Archangium primigenium: one gene and its partner. The protein of the gene in region 1 interacts with the protein of each later gene in a pairwise test. Links are inferred from orthologs where the notes say so. Each region holds a gene or a part of one and is shown on either strand. Other genes may lie near its edges. The genes, in order: ssb and priA.

Region 1 (14,442 bases):
GGCGTGGGGGTCGTCCTGTTCAAGTCCTCGTCGCCGCCACCTCCTCCCGCGCCGGTGGCTCCCCCCGTGGTTCCCACGGTGGAGGCGGTGGTGGCGCCGCCCGAGCCCGTGCCCGAACCCGCGCCGGTACCCGAGCCCGAGCCCGAGCCCGAGCCCGCGCCGGAGAGCGCGCCCCGGGTCGGCGCGAACGGCACCCTCCAGTTCGTCTCGTTGTGCTGGGCCCAGATCTACGTGGATGGCCGACTGCGCGGGCGCATGCCGGAGCTCAAGATGCTGCCGCTCGCGCCCGGCAAGCACCGCATCGAGCTGCGCGAGAACAAGAACATCTCCAACCCCCGGAAGGTGGTCACCATCCAGTCGGGGTCCAAGACCACCTACAACGTCATCTGCCCGGACGAGGGCTAGCGGTTCCGTCCGGAGTCACCTCTCCATGACCTTGCGTCTGCTCTGTTGCGTCCTGCTGTGCGTGCCCCTCGTCACCTGGGCCGCGCCCGTGCGGGGAATCGATTCCTACGCGCGTGGTGATTATGAAAAGGCCATCTCCGCCTTGCGGCAGGAGGTGGAGAACCCCGCGCTCTCGGACAAGGAGCGCGCCCGGGCCCGCACCTACCTGGCCGCCTCGCTCTACGCGCGCGGCCAGATGGACGACGCGCGCGAGCAGCTCGAGGAGCTGGCGCGGCGGCACCCCGCGCAGCAGGTGGACTCGGCGCGCTTCCCGCCGGACTTCGTGGCGCTGGCGGAGCTGGCGCGCCAGAGCGTGGAGACCGAGCGGCTGCGGGAAGAGGCACGGCGGGAAGAGGCCGAGCAGCGGCGGCTGGTGGCGGAGCAGGCCCAGGCGCGCGAGGCCGAGCGGCAGCGGTTGCTGGCGGAGCAGGCCCAGGCGCGTCCGGTTCCCGCACCGTCCGCGCCGTCCGTGCCGGCCGAGGCCCCGTCGTCCTTTCGCGTGCGTCCGGAGCTGGTGGGCTTCAGTGACCTGGGCGGACTGGTGTCGGGCGTCGGCGAGCGCCGGCTGTCCGTGGGACTGGGCGTGGGCGCCTCGGTGGGGTGGGGTGGGCTGGAGGCGGGCGCGCGGCTGTTGCCAGGGCCCCAGGCGCGGTGGGGCGTGAGCGTGGAGCTGGGCTATGCCTTCGGCCGGGGCATGCTCCAGCCGCGCGTGGCCCTGCGCGGCACGGGCGTGCGGAGCGTGGGCGTGGGTGGCGGCGGGGTGGTGGGCCTGCGGCTCACGCCCGGGCGCCGGTTCACGGTGTTGGCGGATGTCGGCGCCGAGCGGTTCCGGATCGCCGAGGGCGCCAACTACCGGAAGCTCGCGCTGACGGCCTCGGTGGGTGTGGGCTTCAACCTGTTCTAGGCGGGCGTCATCGCCCTGAGGAAAACCTTCTTGTTCATGCACATGGGTCGTGGCGGCGCTCTGTCCGCCCTCCTGCTGTCCTCCCTGCTCACCGTGTGGCCCACGTCCGCCCGGGCCCAGACGTGCGAGGCAAAGCCCGCCGTCTCCTGGAACACCTACCTGGGTGGGGAGGGCCAGGATGTGGTGGAAGACGTCCTGGTCAATGCGGCGGGCGAGATCCTGGTGGCGGGGCGGACGAACTCGCGCTCCTTCCTCAAGAGTGACAGCGCGGGGGTGGATCTCGTGAACGAGAACGCCTTCGTCGCCAAGCTGAGCGCGGACGGCAAGCAGGTCCTGTGGTCTCGGGTCTTCGGCACCGGGGGCGCGGACTCCGCGGCGCGCATGGCGCTCGATGAGAACGGCGATGTGTATGTCGTGGGCCGGGTCGAGGGGACTTCTGTCCGTGACGACTCGGGAGCGAGCCTGTTCACGCCGGGCACTGGGATGATTGGGTCGAATGCCTTCGTCGCCAAGCTGACGGCGGAGGGTGTGCTGCGCTCGGTCTTGTTCTTGGGCGGAGATGGCTTCGACGAGGCACTGGGCGTCGCCGTGGAGAAGAACAGGCTCTACGTCGTCGGAAGGACCAACTCGGCCCTGTTCTCCACCTCGAAGGGCCCGATAACCACCTCACGCGGTGTGCGAGGGGATGGGCACGATGCCTTCGTCGTCCAGGTCGATGTGTCCGTGGAACTCACTCCGAGCCCCGTGTGGGTTCGTTTCTTGGGGACGAAGAAGGCTTCGGGTGGCGCCACGACCGCGGATGATGCGGCCCATGCCGTTGTCGTCTCGACGGAGGACTCGAAGGTCGTGCTCTTCGTGGGCGGAGTGGTGCGGGGCAATATCGCGGAGACCGATAGCGGTCTCATCCCCGTTACTCCCGGATTCCACGGCACGAAGGACGGCTTCGTCATGCAGTTGGATTCCGAGGGCGCCTTCAAGTGGCTCGTCCATCTGGGCGGCAACGGGAGCACCGAGTTGAGGGACCTCTTGCGGCAGCCCAACGGGGACCTGGTCGCGGTGGGTCATACGAACGCCACGGGTTTTCCGGAGGACTCGACCGGCGATGCGACCGATATCTTCGCGCACGCGGTGACCCGCGATGGTTCCCTGTCCCCCAATCAGAAGATACGGCTGGTTGCGCCGGGTGAGCAGTTCACGCACGGCCGTGCCGCCATCGATGCGTCGGGCCAGCTCTTGATCGGAGGCTCGACGGATGGGGAGTCGTTCGATCCGGCGTTCATGATGCGCGGCTTCTCTGCCGCCCCCTCTCCGTTGGGAGACGGTTTCGTCCTGGCGTTGGATACGATGCTGGAGCAGGTCCGGTGGGGGTCCTACGTGGGAGGCACTTCCACCCTTGCCGATCTTGAGAGTGTACGGGCGCTCGCCTTGGATGGGACGGGCGGTCGGCTCTTGATCGCGGGCGCCTCCAAGGCGAAAGACCTGCTCCGCCGGGATGTGGGCTACGCTGTCGAGGCTCCGGGAGGAATGAATGGCTTCCTGATCGGAGTGGGGCAGGACTCCACGGCGCCTTCCGCGGGCGAGGTGCGTGCTTCCCTCAACCCGGACGGCCGTATCACCGCCACCTGGAGCGGCTTCAAGGACGACGAATCGGGCATCGCGAAGTACGAGTGGTCCATCACCGACTCGGCGCAGGTCACGGTGCGCGATTTCACGCCGGTGTCGGACGGGCACGCGACGGCCGAGTCCCTCGTGCTCAAGCGGGGCGAGCGCTACTTCGTCCATGTGCGCGCCACCAACGGCGTGGGGTGTGACGTCACGGTCACGGCCCAGGAGTCCGTGGTTCTGAAGCCCCCCCCCGGGACGCCAGGTGAGGAAACGCCCGGTGAGCCGTCTCCGGGGCCCGAGGTCCCGGGCCTGGGCGATCCGCGCTCTCCGCTCGGCTGGGGCTGTGGGGTCACGCACCCGGGCGCGCTGCCGGGCGCGTTGGGCCTGGTGCTGCTGGGCCTGTTCGGAGCGCGGCGGGCCCGCCGGGGCGCGGCGCCCCGGGCCTGACAGTCACGGCTCCGGCGGCGGACGGTCGAGGCCCCGTAATTGTTCCTCGGCCATTCTGCGGTATTGCGGCACGATTTCCACGGCGAGCACGTCACGCATCTGCTGGCGCGCTCCGTCGACGTCCCCCGCATCTCGGAGGCTCGTCATCCGATACATCGCGCGCACGAAGCGATGTTGGCCGTCGCGCAGGCGAGAAAGAATCCGCTCCATGAGGGCCGTGGCGTCTGTTGGGCTCTTGAGGGCTTCTTCCGTCTCGTTGTCGCTGATGGCCGCCGTGGGCGCCATCCGGCGCAGAAGGGCGCGCACCTCGTCGGTCAGTTCCAGGGCGTGACCCTGCTGGATGCGCTGGGAGAGGGCCGTGAGTTGCGGTCGGTCATTCAAGCTCGGACGGAGCTGCCCGGTTGCGCGCACCTCCACCAACCCGGTCAACTTCTTCAGGCCAATCTCGGCCTGTTCCCGGTAGAAGGGGACAGGCTCAACGGCGAGTACGTCCCGCATGACTCGCCGTGCTCCCTCAAGATCGCCTGTGTCTCGTAGGTCATAGGCTTGGTTTTGAGCACGACTCAGTCGCCACGAACCGTCGACGATTCGTCGCCAGATGTCCTCGAGCAGCGTTCGGGCCGTGGACTCGCCATGGAGGGCTGTTGCTGTCTCCTCGTCGGTGATGGCCACTTCGCGAGCCGTCCGCAGCAAAAGAGCGCGCATCTCCTCGGTGAGAACCAAGGGCTCGCCTTGCTCGATGACTCGTTTGGCCAGAGCCCGAATCGCGTCCCAATCAAGCTGCCTGTCGGCCATCTTGGCTCCTACTTCTCATGCGGATCGGGGCACCAGTCACTTGGCCATTGGTACTGGCCTTCACACTGGCGCAGACAGTCGTAACAGGACCCACTCCAGCCTTCATCCTCGCAACGGACGAAGTTCCTGATGCAGAGCTGCTTCCACTCGGGCAGGTCCTTGTTGTTCTCGAAATCCTCATCGTCGATTTTCAGCGACAAGTCCCGCAGGACCCGAAGCACGTCCGCGCGACTGGCGGTGCAACGCTCCATCGCGGTCAGCGAGTGCTTCTTGATGCAGCAGTCCACGGTGGACTCTCCTGGCCGGCAGGCGATGGCCGCCGCACAGCCCGAAACGAGCCCACCGAGCAGCACGGCCACCCAAAGGCGCGCGGTGGAAGGCAGGATCTTCATGTCTCCGAGGCCAGGTCGAACTGGCCGCGCACCATGTCCACGTGGGGAATGCCGTCCTCGTCGTACACGTCCCCCACGGCGCGAAAGCCGAAGCCCTCGTAGAAGCGCCGCAGGTAGTCCTGGGCGCCGATGCGGATGGGGGCTTGGGCATGGTGGGTGGCGAGGAAGTCCAGCCCCCGGCGCACCAGCTCCTGGCCGTACCCGTGGCGCCGCGCGTGCGGCGCGGTGAGGACCCGGCCGAGGCTCGCCTCGGGGTACTTGAGGCCCGGCGGCAGCACCCGCAGGTAGGCCGCGAGCCGGGGCCCCTGGGGCGTCTGTTCCACGCCCAGCAGGTGGTGGCAGCCCGGGTCATACCCGTCCACGTCCAGGTAGAGGGAGCGCTGCTCCACCACGAACACCTCCTGGCGCAGGGCCAGCAGGCGGTAGAGCTCCTCGAGCGTCAACTCCGGGAAGGCCTTCCACGTCCAGGTGAGCATGGCGGGGCGTTATCGGTGGTGGGGCGCCCGCGGGTCCAGTGCGTCGCGCACGGCGTCGCCGAGCAGGTGGAAGCCCAGCACGGCGAGCGCCAGGGCGAGCCCGGGAAAGAGCGCCACGTGGGGCGCCACGAGCAGGTACTGGGTGCCCTGATCCACGAGCGCCCCCCACGAGGGCGTGCCCGGCGGTGCGCCCAGGCCCAGGAAGCTGAGCGAGGACTCGGCGAGCAGCGTGCCGGGCAGGGCGGACGTGGCCTGCACCACCAGGGGCCCGGCGGCGTTGGGCAGCAGGTGGTGCCAGAGGATGCGCGCGTCGCTCGCCCCGAGCGCGCGGGCGGCCTGGACGTACTCGCGCCCGCGCAGGGTGAGCACCTGGGCCCGGGCCAGCCGCGCGTAGCCCGTCCAGCCCGTGGCGCTCAGCGCGAGCACCACGTGCGTGAGCGAGGGGCCCATCACCGCCGTGAGGAAGAGCGCGAGCAGGAGGCCCGGGAAGGCGAGCAGCACGTCGGTCAGGCGCATGAGCAGCTCGTCCAGCGGCCCGCCCACGTACCCCGCCATCCCGCCGAGCAGCGTGCCCACCGCCGCGGACAGCGCCACGGTGAAGAAGGCCACGCCGAGCGACAGCCGGGCCCCGTACAGCACGTGGGTGAGCAGGTCCACGCCGTTCTCCCCCGCGCCCAGCGGGTGGCCGGGGCCGGGCGGGGTGAGCTCGCGCGCGAGGTCGATCGCCTCGGGGCTCGTGGGGCTGAGCACGGGGGCCAGCAGCGCGGCGAGCACGAGCGCGCCCGTCACGGCGAGCCCCACCCGGGCGCCCAGGGCGCGCGGCGGCCTCATGCGCGCCTCCGCACGCGCGGGTCGGCGAGCGCGTAGGCCGCGTCGGTGAGCGCGTGCACGAGCAGGTAGCAGCCGGTGAAGACGAGCACGGTGGCGCGCACGGTGTTGTAGTCGCGCCGCTCGATGGCCTGCAGCAAGAGCGTGCCCATGCCGGGCCAGGCGAACACCTTCTCGGTGACGATGGCGCCGCCGAGCAGGGCGCCGAACTCGAGCCCGAGCACGGTGAGCAGGGGCAGGAGCGCGGTGCGCAGGGCGTGGCGCCAGAGCACCCGGGTGGCGCTGAGGCCCTGGGCCCGGGCGACGGTGATGTAGTCCTCGCGCAGCACCTCCAGGAGCGCGGCGCGGGTCATGCGCGCGAGGAACGCGGCGAGCGCGCCGCCCAGGGTGAGCGCGGGCAGCACCAGGTGGTGCCAGGAGCCCGCGCCGGACACGGGCAGCCAGTCCAGGCGCAGGGCGAACAGGAGGACGAGCAGCGGCCCCACCCAGAAGCGCGGCAGGGCCACGCCCACCACCGCGCTGGCCATGGCGAGCGCGTCCGCCCACGTGCCCCGGCGCGCCGCGGCCACCAGGCCCAGGGGCAGGGCGAGGCTCACCGCCACCGCCAGGGCCGCGAGCGCGAGCACCCCGGTGTACGGCAGCGCCGCGCCGATGGCGGGCAGCACCTTCTTCTGGAAGGGCGGCAGGGACGTGCGCAGCTCCCCGGTGAACAGGTCGCGCGTGAAGCGCCAGAGCTGCACGGGCACGGGCGCGTCCAGGCCCACCGCGCGGCGCAGCGCCTCCCGGTCCACCTGCATCGCCTGCTCGCCGAGCATCACGTCGATGGGGTCTCCCGGCACCAGGTGCAGGAAGAGCGACACGAGCACGAGCGCGCCCAGGGCCGCCCCGAGCGTGGAGACGAGCCGCTTCATGGGTCCACCTGCCGCGCGCGCGCCAGCGGGGTGAAGAGGCCCAGGGGACTCGGCTCGAAGCCCTGGAGGCGCCGGGACACCACGGCCACCGAGTCCTCGTGCCACAGGGGCACCATGGGCACGAGCGCGTCCAGGCGCTCCTGGGCCCGGGCATAGAGGACGCGGCGCTCGGGGGTGGACACGCGCGCGGCCTCGTCCAGCAGCGCGTCGAGCGGCGCGTCCCGGAGCGCGCCCCGGTTGAGGCCCCCGAAGTGGTTGGCCGCCGAGGGCACGTGGCTCGAGTGGAAGGCGCCGCGCATCAGGTCCGGCTCGACGATGGAGGCCCACTTGAGGGTGTACAGCTCCACGTTGCCCCGGCGCACGTCGTCGAAGAAGGTGCCGAACTCCAGCGAGCGCACCTCCACGGCCACGCCCCCCTGGGCCAGCTGCTCGCGCAGCACGAGCGCGATGGAGCGGCGCAGCCGGTCCGTGCTCGTCTTGAGCTGGAGTCGGAGCCGGGGCGCGCCGCCGGGCCCGTCGGGGTCCGGAAAGCCCGCGGCGTCCAACAGCCGCGCCGCCGCCTCGGGGTCATGCGCGCAGCCGGGCACGGGCGCATGCGCCCAGTTCCTCTCCGGCAAGAGCCCCCGGGCGGGCCGGGCCAGGCCCCGGAGCTTGTGGGTGACGAGCGGCTCCACGTCCACGAGGTGACACAGGGCGCGGCGCACCCGGGCGTCGGCGAGCGGCCCCGCGCGCAGGTTGAGGCCCAGGTAGGCCAGGCCCGTGCCCGGCCGGGTGAGCACGCGCAGGCCGGGCGCGCGCTCCAGGGCGGGCAGGGTGGCGGGGGACACGGCGTTGAGCACCAGGTCCGCCCGGCCCTTGAGCAGCTCCAGCACCCGGGTCGTCTCGTCGCGCACCACCCGGAAGCGCAGCCGCGAGAGGGCCGGCGGCCCCCGCGCGTGGCCCGCGAAGGGCAGGAGCGTCAGGTGCTCCTCGTCCGGCTGGGACTCGAAGCGGAAGGGCCCCGCGCCCACGGGGGCCGTGCCCTGTGCCTCCTTGAAGGCGGCCCCGGCGCGCCGGGCGGGGAGGATGCCCAGGGACAGCTCGACCACGAGGGGCGCGTAGGGCTCGCGCAGGTGGAAGCGCACGGTGCGCGCGTCCACCGCCTCCACGCGCGCGAGGGCCGCGTACCGGTCCGCCCGGGGGCTGCCGAGCGCCGGGTCGCGCACACTGTCGTAGGTGGCCTTCACGTCCTCGGCCGTGAGGGCGCCGCCGTCGTGGAAGGTGAGCCCCGGGCGCAGCGTGAACTCCACGAGCGTGGGGCCCAGCTCGCGAAAGGACTCGGCCAGGTCCGGCACGGGCGCGCCGGTGTCGTCGAAGGTGACGAGCCCCGGGGTGATGAGCTGCGCCACCCGCTGCCCCAGGGCGCTGAGCGCCATCCGGCTGTCGAGGCTGTCCGGCGTGGCCTCGAGCAGCACGGTGATGCCGTCGGCGGGCGGCTCGGCGCGACAGCCGGCCTGCGGTACCAGGCCGAGCACCCCGAGGAGCGCCAGGAGGACGGAGCGGAGCGGCGGGGGCATGAGGGGGGCCGTTGTGGCACAGGCACGCCGGAGGGTCGAGTGGGGGAGGGCTCGTGTATGGTTCATCCACGGAGAGCCCCCATGACCGACCATCCGCTCGAGGATCCCCGCAGCACCCAGGCGCTCATCGCGCTCGCCCTCGAGGGCGGCGAGGAGGACGACCGGGCCTGGGAGGCCATCCGGGTGCTCCAGGAGCGCGGCACGCGGGAGGTGCTCGACGCGGCGGCGCGGCTGCTCGTGGCGCCCGAGGACACGGCGCGCGCGCGGGGCGCGGACATCCTCGGGCAGCTGGGCGTGGAGATGGACCTCTTCCACGAGGAGCGGCTGGGGCTCCTGCTGGACCTGGCGCGCCGCGAGCGGGTGCCCGGGGTGCTGGCCTCCACGGTGTCGGCGCTCGGGTTCCTGGAGGACGAGCGCGCCGTGCCCGGACTCGTGGCGCTCAAGGGACACCCGAGCGGCCCGGTGCGCTGCGCGGTGGCCCAGGCCATGCCCGCCACGGCGCTCACCGAGGCGGTCGCCGCGCTCGTGGACCTGTCGGCGGACGAGGACCGGGACGTGCGCAACTGGGCCACCTTCCAGCTGGGCTCGGTCTGCGAGGCCGACACCCCGCTCTTGCGCGAGGCCCTGCTGCGCCGCGTGACGGAGACGGACCTGGAGATTCAAGGCGAGGCCCTGCTCGGGCTCGCCCAGAGGAAGGCTCCCCAGACGCTGGCCCCGCTCCTGGGGGCCCTGGCGGCCCGGACCGTGAACGTGCTCGCGGTGGAGGCGGCGCTGGAGCTCCAGGACGCGCGGGTGTACCCGGCGCTCCTGTCGCTCCGGGACCGGGAGGGCGAGGCGGATCGCCACTTTCGTGGAGTTCTCGACGGCGCCATTCGCGCCTACGAGACATCCGGCGCGATTTGAGTGCGCGCGGGCCCCTGCCGGTCAACGTCTCCATCCTTACCCTGCGTGCCGGGGGTGCCGAACATGGAGAAGATGACGGGAGTGGCGCTCGTGACGGGGGCCAACCGGGGAATCGGTTTCGAGGTCTGCCGGCAGCTCGGCCAGCGAGGCCTGCGGGTGCTCGTGTCGGCGCGGGACATCGCCGAGGGCGCGCGGGCCACCGCCACGCTGCGCGAGGAGGGGCTCGATGTGGGCTTCGAGCCCCTGGACGTCACGTCCGAGGAGAGCATCCACCAGTTGACGGATCGGCTCGCGCGCCAGGAGCTGCGGCTCGCGGCGCTCGTGAACAACGCGGGCGTGGCCCTGGACGGCTTCAACGCGGAGGTGGCCGAGCGCACCCTGGCGGTGAACTTCTTCGGCGCGCTGAACCTCACCGAGCGGCTCTTGCCCTTGATGGCGGACCACGGCCGCGTCGTCATGGTGTCCAGTGGCCTGGGGGTGCTCGAGGGGCTCGCGCCCGCGCTGCGCCAGCGCATCGATCCGCCCGCCTCGAAGGAAGCGGTGTGTGATTTCGTGCGGTCCTTCGTGGAGGACGTGCGCGCGGGCCAGCACGAGGCCCGGGGCTGGCCGTCCTCGGCCTACCGCGTCTCGAAGTTGGGGCTCAACGCGCTCACCCGCGTGTTGGCCGATGAACTCCGGCCACGCCACCTGCTCGTCAACGCGGTGACGCCCGGCTGGGTGAAGACCCGCATGGGGGGCGAGCGGGCCTCGCGGGGGGTGCAGGAGGGCGCGGACACCCTCACGTGGGCCGCCACGCTGCCGCCCGGGGGGCCCACCGGGGGCTTCTTCCGAGACCGTCAGGCCATCGCCTGGTAGGCCGGGACGCCGGGCGCGGGGACCCCGCCGGACAGTGGCGTTGACGCTTCGTCGCCTGGTGGAAGGCCGGGCGCGCGGTGGGGAGCACGGGAGCCCGCGTCTCCCTTGAAGGCCTGGGGGGCGCCTTTCATAATGAACGCCCCTTCCCCGGAGCGTGCGTGCAGGTCCCCCGAGCCAGAACCTTCATGGCCGTGATGGTCGCCTTTTTCGTCGTCCAGCCCCGCCCCGCCGGGGCGGCGGACGACAAGAAGCGCGCCGAGCGCGAGGCCCTCAAGGCGTCCCTGATGCAGGTGCTGCAGCGCGAGCCGCTCAACGCCAGCCGCGTGGCCGTGCACATGCTGAGCCTGGATGACGGCTCGGTGGTGTTCAGCCACAACGCGGACGAATTGCTCAACCCCGCCTCCAACGTGAAGCTCGTCACGAGCGCCGCGGCGCTCGCCACGCTGGGCTCCGAGCACCGCTTCGAGACGGACTTCCTCCTCGAGCCCGAGTCCGATGGCATCAAGGCCAAGACGCTCTATGTGCGGGGCAAGGGCGACCCGTCCATCACCACCGAGCGGCTGTTCGGCATGACGGGTGACCTGTTCCACACGGGCCTGCGCGAGGTGCAGGACATCGTCGTGGACGACTCGTGGTTCGACGCCGAGCGCACGCCCTCGGGGTACGATCAGGAGGACACGGACCGGGCCTACATGGCGCCCACCGGCGCGCTGAGCCTCAACTGGAACGCGGTGGGCGTGTACCTGCGCGCCGGCGACAGCCTGGGGTCCAAGGGCGTGGTGGAGCTCGAGCCCGCGAGCGACTACTTCGTGGTGGAGAGCACGCTCACCACGGGCGACAAGCGCGCGCGGCGCTTCTCGGTGGCGTCGGACGCGGCGGGCGCGCAGCAGAAGATCCTCGTGCGCGGCCAGGTGCCCCAGGGCGGCGGCGCCATGAGCGTGTGGAAGAAGATCGACAACCCGCCCATGTACTTCGGGCAGACGCTCAAGCAGATGCTCGTGGCGCGCGGCATCAAGGTGAAGGGCAAGGTGAAGCCCGGCGTCACGCCGCCGCGCTCGCGGCTCGTGTACACGGCCACCTCGGACACCTTCGACCTCATCCTCAAGAAGCTCAACAAGGTGTCGAGCAACTTCATCGCGGAGATGCTGCTCAAGAGCATGGGCGCCGAGTCGCGGGGCGCCCCGGGCTCGTTCGCCAAGGGCCTGGACGTGGTGGAGGAGTTCCTCGCGCGGGACGTGGGCATTCCGCGCGGCACCTACGTGATGAAGAACGGCAGCGGCCTCAACGACACCAACCGCTTCTCCGCCACGCAGTTCGACAAGCTCTTGCGCTACATGTACGAGCGCTTCCCGCTCGCGCCCGAGTACCTGTCCTCGCTGGGCATCGCCGGCAAGGACGGCACGCTCAAGTACCGCTTCGATGGCACGGACGCCGTGGGCCGGCTGCGCGCCAAGACGGGCACGCTGGAGAACGTCTCGGCGCTCAGCGGCTACGTGCAGGCGGCCGGCGGCGAGAAGTTCATCTTCTCCATGATGGTCAACGACTACCCGGGCCGCTCGGGCCCGGTGGTGCGGGGCCTGGACGCGCTGGGCACGGCCGTGGCCTCGGTGGGCTCCACCCAGGGGCCGGGCCGCGCGGTGGCGGCGCTCGCGAGCGAGGAGAAGCCCAGCAGCCCCATGGCCGAGGTGAGCAGCCGCGTGAAGACGTACCTGGCGCTCACGAGCCAGCGCGACCCGCGCAACATCGGCTTCTTGCGCACCGCGTGGCGCAGCGAGAAGGACCCCGCGGTGCGCGCGGTGGTGGCCGAGGGCCTCTACCAGAGCAACCCCCAGGACTACCTCGGGGTGCGCACGCTGCTGGACAGCTACTCCGCGGGCAGCGAGGTGTATGGCCGCCTGCGCGGCGTGGCGCGCGAGCTGTCCGTGGAGGTGCCGGGCCTGGGCAGCCTCGTGGAGCTCGCCGCCAACGGCAACGCCGAGGCGCTCAGCCGCGTGGTGGAGCTGGCCGGGGCCTCCACCGGGGACGTGCCCGCCGAGGGCGAGATGACCGAGGGCCTGGGCGCGGTGGCGCGCACGGCGCCCGAGGAGCTGGTGCAGGCGCTGCGCGGTGCGTCGGATCGGGACCGGGACGCCGCCGTGCTCCTGCTCTCGCGCGGCTTCGTCCAGGCCGCCGAGGCGGACCATCCCTTCTGGAAGTCCCTGCGCAAGAGCATGGGCGCCGCGGACCCCAAGCTCGCCGACTTCGCCCGGGGGCTCGAGGGCACCCTGTCGCGGCAGATCGCCGAGGCCAAGGCGCCCAAGCCCGCCGTCCCCCCGCCGGGCGCCGCCGTGGCCGCGCCCGGGGCCCCCAAGGCCACCGCCGAGAGCCGTCCCGGAGGGTGAACGCCCGCCCGCTTCTCCGCTCCCCGTCCCTTCGTCCGGGAAGACGTGGGGGTTGAACCCCTGTTCAGGTGGGTGTCAGCCCCTTATGGTAGCGTCAGAGAAGTGGCGCGGGAGGCATTCCCGCCCTTGGATGTAGGTAACCGGCCCGTGGTGGGCCGGTGCTCGACGAAAGGACGGCATCATGGCTGGAGGCGTCAACAAGGTCATCCTCATTGGCAACCTGGGGGCGGACCCGGAAGTGCGCTTCACCCCGGGCGGACAGGCGGTGGCCAACTTCCGCATCGCGACCAGCGACAACTGGACCGACAAGAACGGCCAGAAGCAGGAGCGCACCGAGTGGCACCGCATCGTGGTGTGGGGAAAGCTCGCGGAGCTGTGCGGTGAGTACCTGAAGAAGGGCCGTCAGTGCTTCATCGAGGGCCGGCTGCAGACGCGCGAGTGGACCGACAAGGAAAACCGCAAGAACTACACCACCGAGGTGGTGGCCAGCGGCGTGACGTTCCTCGGCGGCCGTGATGGCGCCGGTGGGGGCGGCGGCGGTGGCGGTGGCGGCGGGGGAGGCGGCGGCCGGGGCGGCGGCTACGGGCAGCCGCGCGGCGGCGGCCAGAACCAGGGCGGCGGCTACGACGATTACGGCTCGGGTCCTCCCATGGACGACGGGCCCATGGGCGGCCCCGGCGGCGGCTCGGACGACGACATTCCCTTCTAGGTGTTTGCCCGGGCGTCGCCCTTCCCCGCACGGGGAGGGGCGATGCGCCCCCCTGGAAACGACAACGGCCGCTCCGGGAAACCGGGGCGGCCGTCGTGTTTCGGGACGAGCGGGGGGGCCGCTCAGTGCATGTCGCCCTGGGTCTGCACGATGGCGTCACGCGCCTGCATGATGGCCTCGGTGCCGCCGGCCTGGAACATGGCGTAGAGCACGCCCCAGCCCATGGCGAGCAGCACCAGGAAGAGGCCGATGGTCCACGGCTCGAGGCGGCGCATGGAGCGCTCGCTGGCGACGAGGCCCCAGCCCATGGCGAAGCCCTGCAGGCCGTTGGCCAGGTGGTACGCGGTGCCGAGGATGCCCAGCGTGTAGACGATGAGCGTGGGCGGGTGCCAGCGCATCTCGTAGGCGATGACGGCGAAGGGCTCGGCGGCGCCGTGCATGAGCCGCGGCTGGAGGAAGGCCAGCCAGATGTGGGCGCCCAGGAAGCCGAGCACACCCACGGACGCGGCGCGCTGGAGGATGTACTTGATGTTGCCGTAGTTGTTGTAGGCGACGTTGTTCGGCCGGAAGCTGAACAGGCGCATGATGCCCCACCCGGTGTGGAAGAGCAGGGGCAGCAGCACGATGATGAAGGTGAAGATCTGGGAGAAGGGGTGCTTGTACTCCGTCACCGCCGACTGCCAGGCCTGGGCGCCCTGGAAGGCGGCGAGGTTGGCCCAGAGGTGGTTCACCACCCAGATGCTCAGCGGCACCACGGCGAGGAACGAGCCCAGACGGGACTGGAGGAGCGGCGTCTTCTGGGGGAGCGCGGTGGCGCTGGTGGCGGCTTGGGTGCTCATGGAGACTCCGGACTTCGGGCGGCCAGGACCGCGCCGAGGATCATGCCGAGGATCATTCGGACGGCGCGTTATAGCCCGTCCCGGCGGCCGGGTAGGATTTTCCACCCGCAAAGCGCCCGGTCCGGCGCACGGAGGTATCAGCCGGGGTGATGCGAAGCCCCCCGCCTGGCCCCAGTGCCTGCCCGGCCGGGGGCCCACCGGGGAACTTTGCCCCATCCGGGCTGCGCATTGTCATTGGCGAGCGCCCTCGGGAACGGCACGCTAGTTCCCCTTATGGCCGATGAACTCGTCAGTGGGCTGTTGAAGGAGTCCGACCTGCGCGTGGTGCTCGTCACCGCGGGCGATCTGTCGCGCCGGGCGCGGGAGCTGCACCGCTCGTCCTCGGCCTCGGCGGCGC
Region 2 (14,445 bases), 580 kb from region 1 along the record:
CGAGCTGCCGCCGCCCCCACCCGCGCCCGCGCCGCCCCCCGCGCCCGTGCCGCCTCCCGCGCCCCGGCCCGCGGCGCCCCTGGTGGGCGAGAGCGTGGCCGTGAAGCCGCCGCCGCCCGCGCCCAAGCCGCCCGGGGTGTTCGAGGGCGCGATGGATGCCGTGGAGAGCACCAAGGTGCTCTCCTGGAACGCGCCTCCGGGGAAGATGGACGCCGTGCGCCGCCGGGTCCGGCCGGGCGCTCCCGAGTCCGCCCCCGCCGCGCCCGGCGCCGAGCCCTCCGTCGTCACGAGCAGTCCGGGCCGCACCGCCGTGGCCGAGTTCCGTCCCGGCGTCGTCGAGCGCGTGCGGGAGCGTCCCCTGGATGCCGAGGCCTATCGCGAGCTGTCGGCCTTCTTCGTGAGCCGGGGAGACCAGGCGCGCGGCGCGTTGATGGCGGACGTGGCCTCGGCGCTCGCGGGCGTGCGCGAGGGGTCGAACCGGCCTCCCCGTCGGCCCCTCACCGTGGAGGAGCGCGCGGGCCTGCGCCACCCGGGCCTGCGCAACCCCGCGGGCGAGCTGCTCGCCCTCGTGGGCATGCCCCTGTGCCGTCTGTTCCCCACCTACGGCCGGGCCGCGGGCACCTCGGAGCCGCTCTGGCCAGACGCGGGCCCGGGCGCGCGCGCGGCCCTGGACGTCTTGCAGGCCGTGGCCCGGCTGCTCGACGTGCCACTGCCCGAGGTCTGTCTGTCGGAGGACGACGGCCCGCCCATCTCCCTCGTCTACCCGGGCCATGCCCGCGTCCTCGTGGGCCGCCAGGCCGTGCGGCAGGTGCTGCCCGAGTCCGAGCTGCGCTTCTTCGCCGGCCGCTCGCTGTTCTGCCTGGGGCCGGATCTGCTCGCGCTGCGCTGCCTGCGCAAGGATCAGCTCCTGCGCGCGGTGGCGCTCTTGACCTCGGTGCTGCGCGGGGGCTCGGAGTTCGGCCCCGAGGCGCGGGTGGTGCTCGACGCCTTGTCGCCCCGGGCGCGCGAGCGGGCCCTGTCCCTGCTGGAGCCGGCGCAGAAGGGCTTCGACGCCGGCGCGCTCTCGGAGGCCGCGCGCCACTCGGCCAACCGCGCGGGCCTGGTCGCCTGCGGAGGCCCGGGGCCGGCCGTGGCGGCGCTGCGGGCCCTCAAGGCCAGTGAGCCGGAGAGCGTGGAGCTCGTGCGCTTCTCCGCCTCCGAGCGCTACCTGCCCCTGCGCGCCCTGGGCGCCTAGCGCACCTGGACCTTGAAGGTGAGGGAGAGCAGCCGGCCTCCCTCGCCGCCGAAGTCGTGGTGGTAGCCCAGGTCGATGCCGCCCCCGGACGTCACCACGCCAATGCCCACGCCCGCCTGGGACGTGCGGGTGAAGCCGTCCCAGGTGTAGCCCACGCGCACGGGGATGTTCTGGCCGAGCACGTACTCCAGGCCGCCGCTGTAGGTGAGCGTGCGGCGCGCGTCCGTGGCGAAGTCCCCGCGCACGTCGGCGGCGATCGTGAGCTGCCCCACGAGCACCCCGGCATGGGCCGAGTAGTAGCGGGTGAGCTCCGCGTGCTTCGTGTCGATGAGGTTGTGGGCGGACACGCCCAGGGCGAGCAGCGGGGTGGGGCGCAGGAGCACGCCCGCGTCCATCGTGAGGGCGTTGGCCTGCCGTCCGCCGCGCATGACGAGGTAGCGGCCGGAGACGCCGATCATCAGGTTCTCGCTCAGGGGGGCCGCGAGCGCCAGCGTGTTGAGGTGCGCGGTGGTGCGCGCCGCGCCCTTGCCCAGGGTGATGAGCTGGTAGGAGATGCCCGCGCCCAGGGGGCTGGTGGCGGAGTCGGCGACGGCCACCGTGGCCGCGGCGTCCTTGCCCACCCAGTCCCAGCCGCCCGTCGCCTCCACGCGGTAGCCGCGCACGGCGGCGACGCTCGCGGGGTTGCCCGTGCCCGTGGCCGCGTCCGAGCCCAGCGCGCGCCAGGCGCCGCCCATGCCGTAGGCCCGCGCGCTCGACAGATCGCGCAAGTCCTCCGCGACGGGGGCCTGGAGTGCGTCCGCCTCCTGGGCGAGCGCGGAAGAAGAGAGACAGAGGGCGAGCAGCAGCGTGGCGCGATGCGACATGCCGGGCATCCTAACTGCCTTGATGGAGGGGGAGGCCATCACTAGATTCCCCGCCCCTATGTCCACCCCCCCTCCGACGACCGTGCCCCTCCGCCGACGTGCCCGCGCCCCGTGGCGACCGGCCTTGCTCCTCGGCGCGCTGGTGGCCCTGAGCGCCGGGGCCTACGTGCTGCCCGGCGGCTCCATCATGCGCCGCATGGTGGCCGCGCGCGAGGCGCAGACCTTCGCCTCGCTCAAGGCGGACGGCTCGCTGCGCTTCTATGGACCGGGGGTGCGCGAGGCGGGCGCGGCGCTGGGCCTGCCCACCGACAAGCCGGACCTGGAGGTGGACGGCACGGTGTACATCCGCCCGCCGGGCCGCTGCCGCTTCGAGGCGAAGGCGCGCGCGGGCGGGGCCGTGGCCTCGGTGTTCTCCGCGGGCCGCAAGCGCGTGGAGGGCCCGGAGATTCCGGCGCTCAGCGAGGCGGTGCGCGAGCTGTGCGCCCTGCTCACCGCGCGCAGCCGGGACGAGCTGGAGGCGCACCTGTCGTCCCTGGGCATCGAGCCGCGCACCACGTCGCTCGCGCGCTTCGGCGGCGAGGTGGTGTACGTGCTGGGCGGGCCCGCCGAGGGCCAGCCGCAGTTCTGGATCTACAAGGACACCTTCCGCCCCGCGCGCCTCAAGCACAAGGAGGGCAAGGGCCCCGAGTGGGACGTGCGCCTGCAGGACTACACGTCCTCGGCCACGGGCGAGATGATGCCGCGCACCGTGGAGGTCTGGCGCGGCGGCGAGCGGCTCCTGCGCTTCACGGCGCTCACCGGGGACACGCGCTCGAAGCCCGCGGACTCGCTGTTCTAGGCGCGCCATGGCCGAGGCGGACCGGGAGCGGTGGAACCAGCGCTATCGCGAGCGGGGCGAGGGCCCCGGCGCCCCCTCCGACTTCCTGCGCGCGTGGGAGGACCGGCTGCCGCGCGCGGGGCGGGCCCTGGACGTGGCGGGGGGCCTGGGCCAGGACGCGCTCGGGCTCGCGCGGCGGGGCCTGGACGTCACCCTGGTGGACGTCTCGGACGTGGCCCTGGAGGCCGCCGCCGCGGCCGCGCGCGCGCAGGGGCTGGCGCTCACGTGCCTGCCCCGGGACGTGGAGGCCGTGGGTCCGCCGCCGGGCCCCTTCGACGTCGTCGTCTGTCTGAACTACCTGTGGCGCCCCCTGTTCGCCGCGCTGCCCGGGGTGCTCGCGCCCGGGGGGTGGTTCCTCTTCGCCCAGCCCACCCGGAAGAACCTCACGCGGCACGCGCACCCCTCGGCGCGCTTCCTCCTGGAGGACGGTGAGCTGCCGGGACTCGTCCAGGGCCTGCGGGTGGTGGAGCTCACCGAGGGTTGGACCGGGGCGGGCCGGCACGAGGCGCGGCTGGTGGCGCGGCGCTGAGCCCCGGGGAATGCGCCCGGGCGACGCGCGGTATCTCCGGGCCTTTCGGGCTCCTTTCGCGTGGCGGGGTGTGCGTTGCCGTTCCGGTTCTCCTTCTTCTCCGTCCTCATCCTGGGCGGCACGGTGCTGGGCCACCTGTACCTGTACCGGCGCCTGGTGCGCGACACGGTGCACGGCCGCGCGCTCCGGTGGCTGGCCCTCGCGTTCTTCGTGCTCATGAGCGTGCCGTTGATGTTCCGGCGCTCGGTGCGCGACGTGCTGCCCGAGTCCCTCGCGGAGCCGGTGGCGCGGGTGACCTACGCGTGGATGGGCGTGGCGCTTTTTCTCGTGCTGGCGCTGCTCGTCTGGGACCTGGGCCGGGCCCTGTGGACGCGGGGCCAGAAATGGCGCCAGCGCTCCCGCGCGCCCGAGCCGCCGGCGGTGGACGAGGCGCGGCGGCGCTTCCTGGCGCGCACGGTGGCCGGGGGCGCGGGGGTCACCGGCGGGACGACGGCCGCCTACGGCAGCTGGCGCGCGTTCTCCGCCCCCGAGGTGACCGAGCGGGTGGTGCGCATCCCCAAGCTGCCCCGCGCCCTGGAGGGCCTGAGCATCGTGCAGCTCACGGACGTGCACGTGGGCGCGTTCATCCAGCGCCACTTCATGGACGAGCTGGTGCGCCGCGCCAACGCGCTCAAGCCGGACCTCGTCGCCATCACCGGAGATCTGGTGGACGGGGACGTGCCCACGCTCGGCGGCCACGTGGCGGCGCTGGCGAACCTCCGCTCGCGCTTCGGCAGCTACTTCGTCACCGGCAACCACGACTACTCCTCGGGCGCGGACGCGTGGTGCGCGTACCTGGAGTCGCTCGGCATCCCGTCCCTGCGCAACCGCCACGTGCGCATCGGCGACGCGGGCGGCTCGCTGGACCTGGTGGGCGTGGACGACTGGAGCGGCGGCCGGCGCTTGGGCGTCAGGGGGTATGACCTGGAGCGGGCGCTCGCGGACCGCGACCCCGAGCGCGCCTGCGTGCTGCTCGCGCACCAGCCCGCCCACTTCCGTGTCGCGGCCGAGCGGGGCGTGGACCTGCAGATTTCCGGTCATACCCACGGCGGCCAGCTCGTCCCCATGACGTTCCTCATCGGCCTGGAGTGGGAGTTCTCCGCCGGGCTCTACCGGCACGGGGACTCGCACATCTACGTGAGCCGGGGCTGCGGTTTCTGGGGGCCGCCCATGCGCGTGGGCAGCCCGCCGGAGCTCGTCAAGCTCGTGCTGACCTCGGGGTGACTCTTGGAGTGGGGCGGGGGGCCGCGCCGTCCACCGCCCGACATTCCATAACCCCCGGAAATCCTTGAGCGGAGTGGACGCCCCCGCGCGCCCGGCGCGGTGCCGTCCTCCGCGGGACGAGGGCCCCGGCATGTCAGACCCAGCGGGTAGTTTCGTCCGTGTCGCGGCCAGGAGGGTCTCATGCGAACGAAGCTGTGTGTGTTGGGGGCGGTGTTGGGCTCGGCGTCGATCCTGCCAGCGGTGTGCGTGCCCCCGGAGGTGACGCGGGGGCTGGACGTGTCGCGGCTGCGCGAGCGGGCGTCCCCGCGGGGGGAGTGGCCCACCGAGACGCCGGCGGCCGTGCCCGCGGGTCCGGCCCTGGACGGTCCCCGGCACCCGTGCGAGCTCATCACCGTGATGCAGGTGCCGTGTGATCCGGCGCTCGCCACGTGCGAGTACACCTACTGGGAGTGCCCGCCGGACATGCTGCCCTTGAGGGCCTGACGGACTCGGGGCCGCGCCGTCCGCACGCGGGGTGAGGGCGCCCGCGTGAACGGGGCGCTCGGTTGGCTGGAAACTACCGGTGTCAGGAGCCGCCGCTAGAGTGGCCGCTCGCCGCCGTGAATGCCTCCGCCCTCGCCTCCGTCGCCGTCGGCCGTCCCGTCCGGGGCGAGTTCACCTATGTCGTCCCCGAGGCGCTGACCGGGCGGCTCTCGCCGGGCCAGCGCATCCTCGTGCCCTTTGGCCGCAGCATGACGCTGGGCTTCTTCCTCGGGCCGGCGGTGCCTCCCGCCGAGGGCGCGAGCGTCAAGCTCAAGCCCATCCTCAAGGTGCTCGAGGACTCGCCGTCCCTGCCGCCGGACCTCATCGCGCTGCTGCGCTTCGCCGCCGAGCACTACCGCTACCCGCTCGGGGAGGTCATCCGGGGCGCGCTGCCGCCGGGCCTGTCCACCGCCCAGGACGAGAAGGAGGCCCGGCCCGACATCCAGGAGTTCGCCGTGGCGCTCGTCACCGAGACGCCCGACCTGCTGCGCCGCGCCCCGGCCCAGTCCGCCGCCCTGGCGTACCTCCTCGCGGTGGGGGGCCGGGCGCCGCTGGAGGAGGTGGCGCACGCCATTCCCGGAGCGCGCGAGACGCTCAAGAAGCTGGCCGCGCGGGGCCTCGTGCGGCTGGACCAGGTGGTGCTCGCGCCCGGGGTGCGCGAGGGCCTGGGGCAGAACCGGCCCGAGCGGCTCACCCCCGAGCAGGCCGCGGCGGTGGACGTGCTGCATGGGGCGGTGGACACGCCGGGCTTCCAGCCCTTCCTCCTGCACGGCGTCACCGGCAGCGGCAAGACGGAGGTGTACCTGCGGGCCGTGGAGCGCGCGCTCGAGCGGGGCCGGGGCAGCCTGGTGCTGGTGCCGGAGATCGCGCTCACCCCGCAGCTCGTGGGGCGCTTTCGCAGCCGCTTCGGCGGGGACGTGGCCGTGCTGCACTCGGCGCTCAAGGATCGCGAGCGGCTCTTTCACTGGCAGGCCCTGCGCAAGGGCACGGTGCGCATCGCGGTGGGCGTGCGCTCGGCGGTGTTCGCCCCGGTGGCGGACCTGGGCCTCATCGTCGTGGACGAGGAGCACGATCCGTCCTTCAAGCAGGAGGACAAGCTGCGCTACCAGGCGCGCGACCTGGCCGTGGTGCGCGGCAAGCAGGCCGGGGCGGTGGTGGTGCTCGGCTCGGCCACGCCGTCGCTGGAGACGCTGGAGAACACGCGCAAGGGCCGCTACCGCAAGCTGGAGCTCACGCGGCGCGTGGATGACCGGCCCATGCCCACCTTGCAGTGCGTGGACCTGCGCCAGGAGCGCCCGAAGGATCCGCTGGTGATGCAGGAGGCGCCCATCCTGTCCGCGCCCCTCTTGGACGCCATGGCGGAGACGATCGGCCGGGGCCAGCAGGTCATCCTCTTCCTCAACCGGCGCGGCCACAGCACCTTCCTCCTGTGCGAGGTGTGCGGCGCGTCGGTGAAGTGCGGCGACTGCGACGTGTGCCTCACCTACCACCGCTCGCAGAACCGCGCGGTGTGCCACTACTGCGGCGAGGCCCACCCGGTGCCCGAGCACTGCCGCGAGTGCACCGGGCCCCTGCTCAAGATGGGCGTGGGCACCGAGCGCGTGGAGGCGGAGGTGGCCGAGCGCGTGCCCCAGGCCCGCGTGGCGCGCCTGGACCGGGACTCGGCCACGAGCGCCGAGCGGCTCACGGAGCTGCTCGCCTCCTTCGCGCGCCGGGAGATCGACGTGCTGGTGGGCACGCAGATGGTGGCCAAGGGGCATGACTTCCCCGGCGTGACGCTCGTGTGCGTGGTGATGGCGGACACGTCGCTCGCGATCCCGGACTTCCGCGCCGCCGAGCGGACGTTCCACCTGCTCACCCAGGTGGCCGGCCGCGCCGGGCGGGGCAAGGATCCCGGGCGCGTGCTCGTGCAGACGTACAACCCGGACGCCGAGCCCGTGCGGCGCATGCTGGTGCACGACTTCGACGGCTTCGCCGAGGGGGAGCTCGCGCGGCGCCGCGCCCTGTCCTGGCCGCCCTACACGCGCATGGCCTCGGTGCGCCTGGAGGGCGAGAGCCCCGAGCAGACCGCCAGCGTGGCGCGCTTCCTCGGCGACTACCTGGGCCGTCACATGCCGCCCTCGTCCTGGGGGGTTCGCCTGCTCGGGCCCGCCGTGGCCCCCATCGCCCGCATCCGCGGCAAGACGCGCTGGCAGATGTTGCTCAAGGGCCCCACGCACGCGGCGCTCGCCCCACTGCTCGCCCGCCTGGAAGCGAAACTGGTCGACATTCCCTCCGCCGTGCGCGTCACGATCGACGTGGATCCCGCGGCCATGCTGTAGACTGCGCGCCCCCCTCCTGTGGCTGCCATGGCTGAATCCGTCCTCCTCGTCCACGACGACATCGCCATCATCGCCTCCGTGCGGCGACTGCTCGCGCGCGAGGGCTATGAGGTCATCCTCGCCACCTCCGTGGCGGATGCGCTCATCGGCTTCGGGCACCACCTGCCCGTGCTCATCGTCCTGGCGCCCGGCGTGGAGAGCGGACGCGGCCACCTGGTGCTGGAGGAGCTGGGGCTGCATCCGGACATGCGACTGGCGCGGGTGCTGCTGCTCGGCGACGGCATCGAGGGCAGCGCCGCCCCGGTGTCCCCCCTGCCCCTGGACGGGGCGGGCTTCATGAACCAGGTGACGTCGCTCATCGCCGCGCCGCCGGGGCCCGAGTCCTGGTTCGTGGTGAAGGACGAGGTGGAGGCGCCCGTCTCGCCCACGCCCCTGCTCGCGAGCCCGCCGGGACTGCAACCCCGGGGCGCCGCCCCCTCGCGCAACCTCGGCCTCGAGCAGGCGCTCTTCAACGAGCCGGTGTCCCCGTTCGCGCTCGACGCCGAGCCCCCCGCGCCCGCCTCGACGTCCGACGCGCTGCCGCCCCTGCCCGACGCCTTCCTGCCGGAGCGCGAGCGGGCGCTGTCGCCCCTGGCCGCCGCCCTCGCCGAGGCCGAGGCGGACGCGGAGGCCGAGTCCCTCTTCGGCCAGACGGAGCAGGCGGTGGCGGGCTCGGGCCGCATCGCCCCCGAGCCCCTGTCCGACGCCGAGGCCGCCGGGCCCGCGGGCGGGGCGCGCTCCCGCGCGTCCGCCCATGGTGCCATCCCCACCATCACCGCCGTGAGTCGGGTGGAGATGGGGCCCGTGGAGAGCCCCCAGCCCGTCGCCGAGCCCGTCAAGCCGCTGCCCTCGCTGCCCCCGGTGAAGGCCGTGGACATCGAGGCGGAGGCGCGCGCGGAGGCCGAGCGCCTGGCGCAGTGGGAGATCGACGCGGCGGCCGAGCCCGCCGAGTCCATGGCGCCCCCGCGCAGGGCCGGCCCCCAGCTCGGGGACGAGGGCTTCTTCGACGTGGAGCTGACGCCCGCGCGGCCCACGCCGTCCCTGTCCCTCCTGGAGGCCGCCGCGGCCGCGGCCACCGCTCCGGGCGCCCTGGAGGGCGATGGCTCGGAGCTGGAGCCCGTCCCCGACGACGCGCCTCTGCCCTCGGAGGCCGAGGCCCCGCGCGCGGAGGACGTGGGCGCCACCTGGTTCGATGACGAGGTGTCCTCTCCGGGCACGCCCGCCCTGGGCACGCCCGCGCTCCCGCCGCGCGATGTCGATCCCACGCCGGAAGGGGAGCTGTCTCCCCGGACGGACAAGTTCCCGCTGCGCGACACCCCGGAGGCGCCGGCGCCGGCGGTGGAGGCGCTCGACGCGGAGGACGCGCTCGCGCTCATGGAGGTGCGCCTCATGCGCGCCGAGCGGCGGCTCGCGCAGCTGCAGTCCGAGCGGGACGAGGCGCGCGAGGCCCTCGCGGCGGGCACGGAGCGGCTGCGCGCCGAGCTGCGCACGCGCGAGGAGGCCCACGAGGCCCACGCCGTGTCGCTCCGGACCGAGTGGGACCGGGCCCAGCGCGAGGTGGAGGGTCTGCGCGAGCGACTCTCCGCGGTGGCCGAGGAGCAGGCACGCGCGCGCGGCGAGGAGGAGGCGCGGAGCCGCGCGCTCCAGGAGCAGGTGGAGCGCGAGACGCGGGCGAGGAGCGAGGCGGAAGCGCGGGCGCGGAGCGAGGCGGACGCGCGCGCCCAGGCCGAGCGCCGCGCGACGGACGTGGATGCGCGGGCGCGCTCCACCGCGGACGCGCGGGTGCAACTGGAGATGAAGGCGCGCGCGGACGCGGAGGCCCGCGCGCAGGCGGCGGACAAGGCGCGCGCCGGGGCCGAGGCCCAGGCCGAGACGGAGGCGCGGGCCCGGGCCCGCCTGGAGCTGAGCGCGGAGGCGGCGGAGAAGGCCCGGCAGCGCTCGGAGACGCGCCTGGGCAAGGCCGAGCAGGAGCGCGGCGAGGCGCATGCGCGGGCCGAGTCCCTGGCGAAGGCCCGGGGCGAGGCGCAGGCGCGCGCGGAGGCGGAGGCCCTCTTGCGCGCCGAGCTGGAGGAGCGCGTCGAGCGCATGCAGCGCGAGCACGCCGGGCTGGAGAACCAGCTGGAGCGGCTGCGCGAGGTGTCCGAGGAGCGCGTCGCGCGGCTGATCCAGACGCACACCGAGCGGGACGCGGAGGCGGAGGGCGCGCACCGGTCCCTGGAGGCCGAGGTCGATCGGTTGCGCCAGACGCATGCCGAGGTGGACGGCACGCGCCGGGCCCTGGAGGCCGAGCTCGAGCACCTGCGCCAGACGCACGCCGAGCGGGAGGCGGAGGCGGAGGGCACGCGCCAGGCCCTGGAGGCCGAGGTCGAGCGGCTGCGTCAGGCCCACGCGGAGCGGGAGGCGGAGGCGGAGGGCACGCGCCAGGCCCTGGAGGCCGAGGTCGAGCGGCTGCGTCAGGCCCACGCCGAGCGGGAGGCCGAGGTCGAGCGGCTGCGCCAGACGCACGCGGAGCGGGAGGTGGAAGCGGAAGGCACGCGCCAGGCCCTGGAGGCCGAGGTCGAGCGGCTGCGCCAGGCCCAGGCGGAGCGGGAAGCCGAGGTCGAGCGGCTGCGCCAGGCCTCGGTGGCCGAGGCCGGTGAGCACGCGCACGCGCGGGCCGCGCACGAGGCCCATGCCGAGCAGGCCCGTCAGGCGCTGGCGGCCGAGGTCGAGCGCCTCCAGCGCGCGCACGCGGAGCTCCAGTACCAGGCGGAGGAGCTGGAGCGAGCGCGGGTGGATGCCGAGACGCGGGCGATGAACGCCGAGCGGCTGCGGGTGGAACAGGAGGCGCGCAACGAGCGCCTGACCCAGGCCCGCGCCGCGCTCCAGGAGCGCGCCGACGAGGCGGACAAGCGACTGGCCAAGGCCGAGCGGCTGCGGGGAGAGCTGGAGGGGCAGGTCGAGAACGCGGTGAAGGCGCTGGGCGCGGTGGAGGCGCAAGCCGAGGAGCTGGAGCGGGCGCGGGTGGACGCGGAGACGCGGGCGGTGAACACCGAGCGGCTGCGGCTGGAGGCGGAGGCCCGGATCGAGCGCGTGGAGAAGGAGCGCGCCGCGGCGAGGTCCCGTGCCGCCGAGGAGAAGCACGCCCGGGTCGAGGTGGAGACGCGGCTCGGTCGACTCGAGGAGTCGCTGACGGAGCGCGGCGGGCTCCTGGACGCGGCCCGCGCGGAGGCCGAGCAGCTCGCGCGCGCCCTGACCGAGGAGCGCGAGGCACGGGTCCGGCTGGAGTCGCTGCGGGCCGAGGCCGAGCGCGCCCACCAGGAGGCCGAGGCGCGGGTGCTGCGCGAGGCGGAGGCGACGGTGGCCCGGGTGCGCGCGGAGACCGAGGCGGCCATCACCCGCGCCGAGGCCGAGACGGCGGACCTGGCGGCCCGCGCCCGTGCCGCGCTCATCACCTTCCAGGCCCCCGAGGGCCCCGCGGTGGACATCCCCCGCGGGGGCAGCGTGAATGGCGAGGGGCTGGCGCGGCTCGTCATCCGGCTGCGCGAGGCGCGGATCCAGGTCCGCTTCGAGCTCAAGGGCGCCCGGGCCCTGCGGGTGTTGTGGCTGCGGGACGGCGCGCTCGTGGGCGCCATGTCCTCGGCGCCGGAGGAGTCGCTGGTCGATCGCGCGCGGGCCGATGGGCTCATCGACGCGCGCCAGGCGAACGAGTTGCGGCTCGTGCGGGGCACCTCCAACACCGCGCTCCTCGAGGCCATGCGGGGCCGGGGCTACGTGCGCGAGACCGAGGTCATCCCGCTCGTGCAGCGCTACACCGAGCAGGTGGCCCTGGACGCGCTTGCCGAGGACGCGTCGCTCTACCGGCTCGTGGAGGAGGCGCCGCCGCACGAGGTGGCCCTCGCCGCGTCCACCCGGCCCCTGTTGCACCTGCTGACCGAGGCGCTGCGCGATCGGGTCTCGGCCGAGGCCTTCCTGTCGCTCGCCGGGGGACTGCGCGCGGGCGTCTTCCGCCTGGGCGCCGAGCCCGAGCCCGACACCTTCGGCCTGTCCTCGCGCGAGTCGCGGCTGCTGGCCGAGGTGGATGGCGAGCAGACGATCGAGCAGCTCGTGCTGGGCGCGGGGCTGCCCCAGGACACCGCCCTGCGGGCGCTCGGGCTCGGGCAGGCGTTGGGCCTGCTCCAGGTGCGGCCCGCCGAGGCCGCCGAGCCCGATGACGACACGCCGGGCGAACTGGACGTGCGCCGCCTGGAGTCCAAGTTCGAGGAGATCCAGGACGCGGACTACTTCTCCGTGCTGGGCCTGGCGCGCACCGCCGGAGGCGAGGACGTCAAGCGCGCCCACGCGCTGCTGTCCGCCGAGTTCCACCCCCTGCGCTTCGCCGGGCACCCGGACCCCGTGCTCCAGCACCGCGCCCAGCAGATCGCCACCTCGCTGAGCGAGGCGGCCCGGGCGCTCGCGGATGATCGCCTGCGTGAGGAGTATGCGCGCAGCCTGCGCGACTGAGGCCCGGAGGACGGCGCGGTGGACCTGTCCCGGGAGGCGGTTGCCCGTCCGCCCGGGTCGGGGTTAAGAGGGACGGCATGGTTCGCGAAATCCTCATCTGGCCCCATCCCACCCTCAAGCAGAAGGCCCGGCCGGTGGCCCGCGTGGACGACGCCACCCGGGCGCTCGTGCGCGACATGTTCGAGACGATGTACGCCGCCGAGGGCGTGGGCCTCGCGGCGCCGCAGGTGGGCGTGCTGCAGCGGGTGATCGTCCTGGACTGCCGCTCGCGCCAGCCGGAGATCCAGCCGCTGGCGATGATCAACCCGGAGATCATCTCCCTGGAGGGCAAGGTGGTCTTCAACGAGGGCTGCCTGTCCATTCCCGGCGAGGGCGAGGACGTGGAGCGCGCGGCGAAGGTGGCGGTGCGCTACCTGGATGCCGAGGGGCAGGAGCAGACGCTCGTGTGTGACGACCTCCTGGCGATCGCCGTGCAGCACGAGGTGGATCACCTCGACGGCATCGTCTACGTGGACCACGTGTCGTCGCTCAAGCGCGAGCTCATCCGCAAGCGGATGAAGCGCGTCAAGACGTCTCGCGAGTCGCGTCCGACGGCTTGAGCTTCACGCCCTTCTTCGGGCACAGCTCCGCCACGGTGCAGCGCTCGCACGCGGGCGAGCGCGCGAAGCACGTGCGCCGCCCATGCCACACGAGCAGTTGATGCCCCTTCATCCACCGGGGCGAGGGCAAGAGGCGGCACAGGTCCTCCTCCACCTTGTCCGGCGCCGTGTGCCGGGTGAAGCCCAGCCGGAAGGCCAGGCGTTTGACGTGGGTGTCCACGGGGAAGGCCTCGTCGCCGCCCAGGTGCATGCACACCACGCCCGCGGTCTTGTTGCCCACGCCCGGCAGTGTCGCCAGCGCGGCGCGCGCGTGGGGCACCTCGCCGCCATGCTCGGCCAGCAGGGCGCGCGCCGCCGCCACGATGTTCTTCGCCTTGGCGCGGTACAGGCCACAAGACTGGATGAAGGGCTCCACCTCCTCCACGCTCGCGCGGGCGTAGGCGGCCGCGTCCGGGAAGCGCGCGAAGAGGGCGGGGGTGACGAGGTTCACCCGCTTGTCCGTGCACTGGGCGGACAGGATGACGGCCACCAGCAACTCCAGCGGCGTGCGATAATCCAACTCGATGCGCACGTCCGGCATGGAGCGCTCCAGCCGCTCCACCACCTCCACCGCCCGCTGCCGCTTCGACTCCATCGTTTCACGTGCCACGGGAGGCGCTGTACGCCAGCGCGACCTGGGCAGTAAAGCAGTTTCCACGACCTCCCAGGACACCCTGTCCGAGGACTCCATGAAGACCATCGATCTGCGCTCCGACACCGTGACCAAGCCCACCCCGGCCATGCGCCGCGCCATCGCGGAGGCGGACGTGGGCGACGACATCTACGGCGAGGACCCCACGGCCCGTCGGCTCGAGGAGCGTGTCGCCGAGCTGCTGGGCCTGGAAGCGGCGCTCTTCGTGCCCACGGGCACGCAGGCCAACCAGATCGCCATGGGGCTGCACTGCCGCCTGGGTGACGAGGTGCTGGCCGAGGGGGGCAGCCACATCATCCACTACGAGAGCGGCGCCCTGGCGGGCTTGTGGGGCGTGCAGCCCGCGCCCCTGGAGGGGGAGCGGGGCGTGTTTTCCCCCGAGCAGGTGACGGCGGCGGTGCGCACGGACTTCATCGGGCCGCGCTCGCGGCTGGTGTCCCTGGAGAACACCCACAACCGGGGCGGCGGCAAGGTGTGGCCCCTGGAGCGCTTCCGCGCGGTGGTGGAGGCGGGGCGCGCGGCGGGCCTCGCGGTGCACCTGGACGGCGCGCGGCTCTTCAACGCCGCGGTGGCCGCGGGAGTGCCCGCGTCCGCCTGGGCCTCGCTCACGGACACCACGGCGGTGTGCTTCTCCAAGGGCCTGGGCGCGCCGGCGGGCTCGGCCATCGTGGGCTCGCGCGCGCTCATCGCCGAGGCCCGGCGGCTGCGCAAGCGGCTGGGCGGGGCCATGCGCCAGGTGGGCGTGCTCGCCGCCGGCGCGCTGTACGCCCTGGAGCACCACGTGGAGCGGCTCGCCGAGGACCATGCCCTGGCGCGGCGGCTCGCGGCGGGCCTCGCCGAAGTGCCCGGCGTGACGGTGGACCCGCGGCAGGTGGAGACGAACATGGTCGTCGCCGAGTTCGCCGCCCCGCAGGCCGAGTCGGTCGCTCGGCTGGCGGCCCAGGGAGTGCTCGTGGGCGCCACGGGCTCCAGCCCGCGCGCGGTGCGCCTGGTCACCCACCTGGACGTCTCGGCGGCGGACATCG

The links.
Region 2: the proteins of ssb (region 1) and priA interact in binary tests that used the Escherichia coli proteins (3 or more experiments, as listed by UniProt). The link is inferred for Archangium primigenium from one-to-one orthologs.

The regions. Positions count from the first base shown.
Region 1 is NZ_JADWYI010000001.1:8,820,564-8,835,005, reverse strand. What follows is about bases 11,487-14,442. They hold ssb (single-stranded DNA-binding protein), read left to right. Parts: upstream 11,487-12,678; coding sequence 12,679-13,206; downstream 13,207-14,442. Other genes in these bases: hslO (Hsp33 family molecular chaperone HslO), read left to right, coding at 14,319-14,442; I3V78_RS36190 (succinate dehydrogenase/fumarate reductase transmembrane subunit), read right to left, coding at 13,329-14,045; dacB (D-alanyl-D-alanine carboxypeptidase/D-alanyl-D-alanine endopeptidase), read left to right, coding at 11,487-12,497. Also shown: I3V78_RS36255 (serine/threonine-protein kinase), read left to right, coding at 1-405; I3V78_RS36250 (tetratricopeptide repeat protein), read left to right, coding at 431-1,348; I3V78_RS36245 (fibronectin type III domain-containing protein), read left to right, coding at 1,385-3,400; I3V78_RS36240 (DUSAM domain-containing protein), read right to left, coding at 3,404-4,195; I3V78_RS36235 (hypothetical protein), read right to left, coding at 4,204-4,587; I3V78_RS36230 (GNAT family N-acetyltransferase), read right to left, coding at 4,584-5,063; I3V78_RS36225 (ABC transporter permease), read right to left, coding at 5,073-5,894; I3V78_RS36220 (ABC transporter permease), read right to left, coding at 5,891-6,802; I3V78_RS36215 (ABC transporter substrate-binding protein), read right to left, coding at 6,799-8,358; I3V78_RS36210 (HEAT repeat domain-containing protein), read left to right, coding at 8,440-9,261; I3V78_RS36205 (SDR family oxidoreductase), read left to right, coding at 9,325-10,116; more of dacB, read left to right, coding at 10,275-11,486. UniProt on the Escherichia coli protein: Plays an important role in DNA replication, recombination and repair. Binds to ssDNA and to an array of partner proteins to recruit them to their sites of action during DNA metabolism. Acts as a sliding platform that migrates on DNA via reptation.
Region 2 is NZ_JADWYI010000001.1:8,229,534-8,243,978, reverse strand. What follows is about bases 5,029-7,987. They hold priA (replication restart helicase PriA), read left to right. Parts: upstream 5,029-5,365; coding sequence 5,366-7,609; downstream 7,610-7,987. Other genes in these bases: I3V78_RS33885 (response regulator receiver protein), read left to right, coding at 7,637-7,987; I3V78_RS33895 (hypothetical protein), read left to right, coding at 5,029-5,249. Outside these bases: I3V78_RS33920 (hypothetical protein), read left to right, coding at 1-1,234; I3V78_RS33915 (PorV/PorQ family protein), read right to left, coding at 1,231-2,097; I3V78_RS33910 (hypothetical protein), read left to right, coding at 2,222-2,935; I3V78_RS33905 (class I SAM-dependent methyltransferase), read left to right, coding at 2,943-3,503; I3V78_RS33900 (metallophosphoesterase), read left to right, coding at 3,579-4,766; more of I3V78_RS33895, read left to right, coding at 4,947-5,028; more of I3V78_RS33885, read left to right, coding at 7,988-12,130; def (peptide deformylase), read left to right, coding at 12,208-12,729; nth (endonuclease III), read right to left, coding at 12,695-13,363; I3V78_RS33870 (threonine aldolase family protein), read left to right, coding at 13,458-14,445.